Diaphorobacter ruginosibacter: one gene and its partner. The main gene of each other region encodes a partner of the protein of the gene in region 2 in a complex. Links are inferred from orthologs where the notes say so. Each region holds a gene or a part of one and is shown on either strand. Other genes may lie near its edges. The genes, in order: dnaB and dnaG.

Region 1 (3,137 bases), 2.3 Mb from region 2 along the record:
GCGCCCGAGAAGTTCGACATGCTGCGCAACGCGAGCTTCGTCGGCGTGATCTCGCTGCTGGGATGGGGACTCGGCTACTTCGGCCAGCCACACATTCTGGTGCGTTTCATGGCCGCCTCGTCCGTCGAAACCATCCCCACGGCACGCCGCATCAGCATGACCTGGATGATCCTGTGCCTCGCGGGCGCCGTGGCCGTGGGCTTCATCGGCATCCCCTACTTCGCGGCCCATCCCGCGGGTGCCGCCAGCGTGAATGCCAACTCCGAGACGGTGTTCATGGAAATCGCCAAGCAGCTGTTCAATCCCTGGATCGCTGGGGCCCTGCTCGCAGCCATCCTCGCTGCCGTGATGAGCACGCTGTCCTGCCAGCTCCTCGTGTGCTCCAGCGCGCTGACCGAAGACATCTACCGCACCTTCCTGCGCAAGAACGCCAGCCAACGCGAGCTGGTCTGGATCGGCCGCGCCATGGTGCTCGCCGTGGCGCTGATCGCCATTGCCATCGCCAGCAACCCCGAATCCAAGGTGCTTGGCATGGTGAGCTACGCCTGGGCCGGGTTCGGTGCAGCCTTCGGCCCCGTGATCATTCTGTCGCTCGTCTGGGGGCGGATGACCCGCAGCGGCGCTCTGGCCGGCATCATCGTCGGTGCGGTGACCGTGCTGGTATGGAAGCAGATGGGCTGGCTTGGCCTCTACGAGATCATCCCGGGTTTCATCCTGGCATGGATCGCCGTGGTGGTCGTGAGCAGGATGAGCCCCCCGCCATCCCGGGACATGCAGGATGCGCACGAGGCCGTGGAGCGCGAGTTCAAGCAGATCGGAGCCCGGTAAGCCCGCGGCCGGTGCAGGGATCGACGTCCCTCGCCGGTCCACCCTCTCCCTCCAGCAGGAGAGTGGAATTCAACCTGCCATCATGGGATGAGCCTCAATACTCATCCCCTCCCCCGTACCCCATCGCCAGATTCTCGAAGCGGGTCTGGTTCTTCTGGAAGAACAGCTTCACCGTCCCGGTGGGACCGTTACGCTGCTTGCCGATGATGACCTCGGCGATGTTCGGCTCCTTCGAGTCCTTGTTGTAGTAGTCGTCGCGGTAGATGAACATGATGATGTCCGCATCCTGCTCGATGGCACCCGACTCCCGCAGGTCGGACATCATCGGCCGCTTGTCGGTACGCTGCTCCACCGAACGGTTGAGCTGCGAGAGTGCGATCACGGGACACTGCAGCTCCTTGGCCAGCATCTTGAGCCCCCGGGAAATCTCGCCCAGTTCGGTCGCGCGATTGTCCGCCGCCGCGCTGCCCGAGCCGCTCATCAGCTGCAGGTAGTCGACCACGATCAGGCCGAGCTTGCCGCATTGGCGCGCCAGGCGCCGCGCATTCGCCCGCAGCTCGATCGGCGTGAGGCCGGGCGTCTCGTCGATGTGCAGCGACACGGTGCGCAGCCGCTCGATCGCCTCGGTGAGGCGCGGCCACTCCTCGTCATTGAGCTTGCCGGTGCGCAGATTGCCCTGGTTCACGCGGCCGATCGAGCCCACGATACGCACCGCGAGCTGGGCGGCCCCCATTTCCATCGAGAAGATGGCAACCGGCAGGCCCTCGTTGAGCGCCACGTGCTCTGCGATGTTCACGGCAAACGAGGTCTTGCCCATGGAGGGGCGCGCTGCCAGCACCACCAGGTCACCCGCCTGCAGGCCGCTGGTCATGCGGTCGAGATCGGCAAAACCGGTGGGAACGCCGGTCACGTCCATCGGGTTGTCGGCCATCTCCTGCACTTGGTCGAGCAGGTTGATCACCAGGGCATCCAGCGACTGGAAGCCCTGCTTCATCTTCGAGCCCTCTTCGCCGATGGCGAAGATCTTCTGCTCGGCCTCCTCCAGGATGCTCTTGACCGCCTTGCCCATGGGGTTGAAGGCGTTGGTCGAGATTTCGTCGCTGGCCGTCACCAGCTTGCGCAGGATCGAACGCTCGCGAACGATCTCCGCGTACCGGCGGATATTGCTCGCGCTGGGGACATACTGCGCCAGCGTGTTGAGGTACAGCAGCCCGCCGATCTCATCCGACTTGCCAAGCCCCTGCAGGTGCTCGAACACCGTGATCACGTCGGCCGGCTTGCTGCCATTGATCAGCGAAGCGATCGCCGAGTAGATCAGCCGATGCTCGTTGCGGTAGAAGTCTCCTTCGACCAGCAGATCCCCCACCCGGTCCCAGGCCATGTTGTCCAGCAACAGGCCGCCCAGCACGCTCGACTCAGCCTCCACCGAATGCGGCGGAATGCGCAGCTTCGCCACCTCGCGATCCACGGAGGACGAAGAATCGTTGGCAGGGAAATCAGGCAGCACGGCGGACATGGGATGAATACACTTTTCGAAATCGAACGGGCGATGCTAGTCGGTCACCCCAAGGCTGTAAAGCGACCAGCCAGGTGCGCCGAAGGCCCGAATGAGCGCAGCGATGCCTCGGGGCAAGGGTGAAAACGAGCACCCCAGCAGAAGAAGAAAAAGAAAAAAGCCGCCCCAAGGGGCGGCCTTTCCAATCATTTCAAAAGAAATGAATTAAGCGTGTTCGCCGTACACGGACACGAGCACGTCGACGACCACGTCGGTGTGCAGTGCAACGTTCACGGTGTTGTCGCCAACCATCTTGATGGGACCGTTGGGCATACGCACTTGCGACTTCACCACTTCGAAGCCCATACGGCCCAGCTCTTCAGCGATGTCGTGGTTGGTCACGGAGCCAAACAGACGGCCGTCAACGCCGGACTTCTGTGTCAGCTTCACGTTCTGACCAGCCAGCTTTTCGCCAGCGGCTTGAGCGGTAGCCAGCTTTTCAGCAGCAACCTTTTCCAGTTCAGCGCGCTTGGCTTCGAATTCAGCCTTGTTCGCTTCCGTGGCGCGACGAGCCTGGCCCGAAGGGATCAGGAAGTTGCGTGCGTAGCCGTCCTTGACCTTGACGATATCGCCGAGGTTACCCAGGTTCACAACCTTTTCGAGCAGAATGATTTGCATGTTCGTGCTCCTTAGATCTTGTGCTGGTCGGTGTAGGGCAACATGGCCAGGAAGCGTGCGCGCTTGATGGCTGTGTTGAGCTGACGCTGATAGATGGCACGGGTGCCGGTCAGACGTGCAGGGATGATCTTGCCGT
Region 2 (3,209 bases):
CAGCGGAAGCAGCAGATTTCTTGGCTGGCACGATCTTGACGTCTTCTTTCTTTGCCGCCTTGGCAGCCGGCTTGGCCGCGACTGCCTTCTTGGCAGGAGCGGTCTTCACGGTGGCCTTGGTGGCGGATTTCACAGCAGCTTTGGATACGGTCTTCGCAGCAGTGCCTTGAGCAGACTTGGCCGACTTCGCGGACTTTTGAACGGGCATGGATTACCTCAGTACAAAAACGAACACACAAAGAAAACGCAAGCGCCAACTATCCCGGCGCGGGCAGCAAGCTTGACGAAGGCCGTTGCCTTCGCATGGGGAGGATCAAAAAGATGGTCCTCGCTGGGCAAGATGTCTGGGCGAACATTTGGTGTGCAGTCCTTGCGGTGGGGTAGGCTGTTGTGCGTGTTTGTCACGGGCGCCTGATCCGGAGGTGCTGCTGTCGCTCTTGCCGACAAGCCTTAAATTATACCTTTTACCGGCAATTCAAGGGCTTGACAGCCTGGGGTTTTCCAGACTCTTTCGGCGATTTTGTAATTCTTTGTATCTTTCGAGCGCATCAGGATCCTGTCCGACCCGCTGGATGAGTTCGCTTTCCTGGCGGCGCAGGCTGTCGATGATCAGGCGGTTCAGGATGCCGCGCAGTTCCAGGCGCATCTCGTCGCGCAGCCTCCGGCGAAGCTCCGGCAACTCGCCGGATTCGGGGAGATCGGCCTCGCTTTGCGAGAACGACTGGGTCATCAGCTTGCGCACGAAGGGTTCCTGCTCATGGCCCTGCAGGGCCTCCATGAGAGCGGTGCAGGCCAGCGCGCCGTGTTCGAGAAACTGGGCCTCGAGCCAGATGAATACGGGCCCGTGGGGAGCGGGCAGGTCGCACAGCGTGCTGTGGTCTTCCTGCGACAGTTCTTCGAGCAGGTCCATGTGCGAGAACACCAGCCATACGGCCTGGTCCACGCCTTTCTTAATGGCGCCGCGCGGAAGCGGAGGCTGCGGGGGCAGGTCGGCATCCTTGCCCCAACGCTTTTTCCAGGTCCCCTTGGCGCCGCTCCAGGGCTTCTTCTGGGCGAATGGTGCCTGGCCGCCCGCCGCAGCGTATTCGCCGGCCGGTGCGAACGACGGCTCGCCGCCCATCTCCCACGGTGCCGGATCGGCAGGCATGCCCCAGGGCGCGCCCTCATCCTGCGCCCCCGAGGCCGGGCCGGGCCGGGCTCCGCCGCCGCGCGAAGATGGCTGGGGCGCCTGGGCCCACAGCTGGCTCAGGTCGGCCGATGGCAGCTGGCCGAGTTCGCTCAGTTCGCCCAGCAGCTGCCGCTTGAGTGCCCCGTCGGGCAGGCCGCTCCACAGGGGGCGGGCGTTGGCCAGCATGTGGGCACGGCCCTCGGCCGAGCCCAGGTCGCAGCCCTCGCACGAGGCCTCGATAAGAAAGCGGCTCAGCGGCATGGCCTGGGCCACCTGCTGGGCAAACGCATCGGTGCCGTACTCGCGCACAAAGCTGTCGGGATCGTGTTCGCTCGGCAGGAAAAGGAATTTCACGCTGCGCGTGTCGGTGGCATAGGCAAGCGCCCCGTCGAGCGCCTTGCGCGCGGCGCGACGTCCGGCCGAGTCGCCGTCAAAGCTGAACACCACCGTATCGGTGAAGCGGAACAGCTTGTGCACATGGTCGGGCGTGCAGGCGGTGCCGAGCGTCGCCACCGCGTTCGGAAAACCGAGCTGCGCGAGCGCGACCACGTCCATGTAGCCTTCGGTGACCAAGGCATAGCCTGCATCGCGGATGGCGTTGCGGGCCTCGAACAATCCATAGAGCTCGCGTCCCTTGTGGAAGACCTCGGTTTCCGGAGAGTTCAGGTACTTGGGCTTGTCGTCGCCCAGCACCCGGCCGCCATAGCCGATGCACTCGCCCTTCACGTTGCGGATGGGGAACATCACGCGGTCCCGGAAGCGGTCGTAGCGCTTGCCGTCCTCCTCGCCCACGATCACGAGGCCGCTTTCCTCCAGCAGCTTGTCCTCGTAGCTCGGGAACACGCTCGCCAGATTGCGCCAGCCCTCGGGCGCGTAGCCCAGGCCGTATTTCTTGGCGATGGTGCCCGATACCCCCCGGCCCTTGAAGTAGCCGATCGCGCGTGGCGATCCGCGCAGATGCTGGCGCCATGATTCGCCGGCCTTTTCCAGCACGTCATTGAGCGTGGCCTGTTTCTTGCGCTGTGCTGCAGCGCGCTCACGGTCCTGCGGCGAGCTGTTGTCATCGTCGGGCACCTGCATGCCGGCCTTTTGCGCAAGCTCCTGCACGGCCTCGCGGAAACCGAGGCCCGCGTGGTCCATCAGGAATCCGATCGCATTGCCGTTCTTGCCGCAGCCGAAGCAGTGGTAGAACTGCTTGGTCGGACTGACGCTGAACGATGGGGACTTCTCTCCATGGAAGGGGCACAGCCCCATGTAGTTCGCGCCGGCCTTCTTGAGCTGCACGTAGTGGCCCACGACGTCGACGACATCGGTGCGCGAGAGGAGATCCTGGATGAAGTTCTGAGGAATGGACACAAGGCGTATTTTCGCCCAAGACCGGCTGGCTTCCCGGCATGTGGTTTTCACTCAGCTTCACGTCAGCGGCGTCTGCTGTAATGCCTTGCATGCCACCGGCATGCACATGGCCGGGCAGACCCCATCGAGGAATTCAGGAGATAACGTGACACTCAGCATTTACGACCAGCATCTTGACCGCAACGAAGCCAACCACGCGCCACTGACGCCGCTGAGTTTCATCGAACGCACCGCCGAGGTCTATCCGAACCGCACGGCGGTGATCTATGGCGACCTGCGCCGCACATGGAGCGAGACCTACGCGCGTTGCCGCCAGCTTGCGAGCAGCCTGGCCAGGGCAGGCGTTGCAAAGAACGATACCGTGGCCGTGATGCTGCCGAATACGCCGCCGATGGTGGAGTCGCACTTCGGCGTGCCGATGGCCGGCGCGGTGCTGAACACGCTCAACACGCGGCTGGATCCCGAAACCATTGCCTTCATGCTCGACCATGGCGAGGCCAAGGTGCTGATCGTCGATCCCGAATTCGCCCCCGTGGTTGCCAAGGCGCTGCCGCTGCGCACGCTGGACCGGCCGTTGCTCGTCATCGATGTGGTCGACGATGCCTACGGCCCGGCTGCGCAGCGTGTGGGCTCGATCACCTATGACGAGTTCGTGTCCGCCGGTGATCCCGGCTTCGTGTGGTCG

What was found.
Region 1: the proteins of dnaG (region 2) and dnaB are in contact, whole or in part, in a crystal structure (PDB 2R6A), measured with the Geobacillus stearothermophilus proteins. The link is inferred for Diaphorobacter ruginosibacter from one-to-one orthologs. Residues at the interface, in WP_049624496.1 of Geobacillus stearothermophilus: Lys456, Leu457, Leu458, Pro459, Ala460, Asn463, Ala464, Leu467, Leu535, Leu536, Ile537, Ala538, Gln544, Glu545, Asp548, Tyr549, His552; in WP_033016901.1 of Geobacillus stearothermophilus: Ser13, Glu15, Ala16, Gln18, Glu91, Leu92, Asp94, Ala95, Val96, Pro97, Thr98, Ala99, Ala100, Asn101, Tyr104, Tyr105, Ile108.

The regions. Positions count from the first base shown.
Region 1 is NZ_CP060714.1:3,785,145-3,788,281, forward strand. What follows is about bases 134-2,955. They hold dnaB (replicative DNA helicase), read right to left. Parts: upstream 2,345-2,955; coding sequence 923-2,344; downstream 134-922. Other genes in these bases: putP (sodium/proline symporter PutP), read left to right, coding at 134-828; rplI (50S ribosomal protein L9), read right to left, coding at 2,549-2,955. Outside these bases: more of putP, read left to right, coding at 1-133; more of rplI, read right to left, coding at 2,956-3,001; rpsR (30S ribosomal protein S18), read right to left, coding at 3,013-3,137. UniProt on the Escherichia coli protein: The main replicative DNA helicase, it participates in initiation and elongation during chromosome replication. Travels ahead of the DNA replisome, separating dsDNA into templates for DNA synthesis.
Region 2 is NZ_CP060714.1:1,475,740-1,478,948, forward strand. What follows is about bases 1-2,894. They hold dnaG (DNA primase), read right to left. Parts: upstream 2,525-2,894; coding sequence 476-2,524; downstream 1-475. Other genes in these bases: rpoD (RNA polymerase sigma factor RpoD), read right to left, coding at 1-208; H9K76_RS06745 (acyl-CoA synthetase), read left to right, coding at 2,670-2,894. Also shown: more of H9K76_RS06745, read left to right, coding at 2,895-3,209. UniProt on the Escherichia coli protein: RNA polymerase that catalyzes the synthesis of short RNA molecules used as primers for DNA polymerase during DNA replication.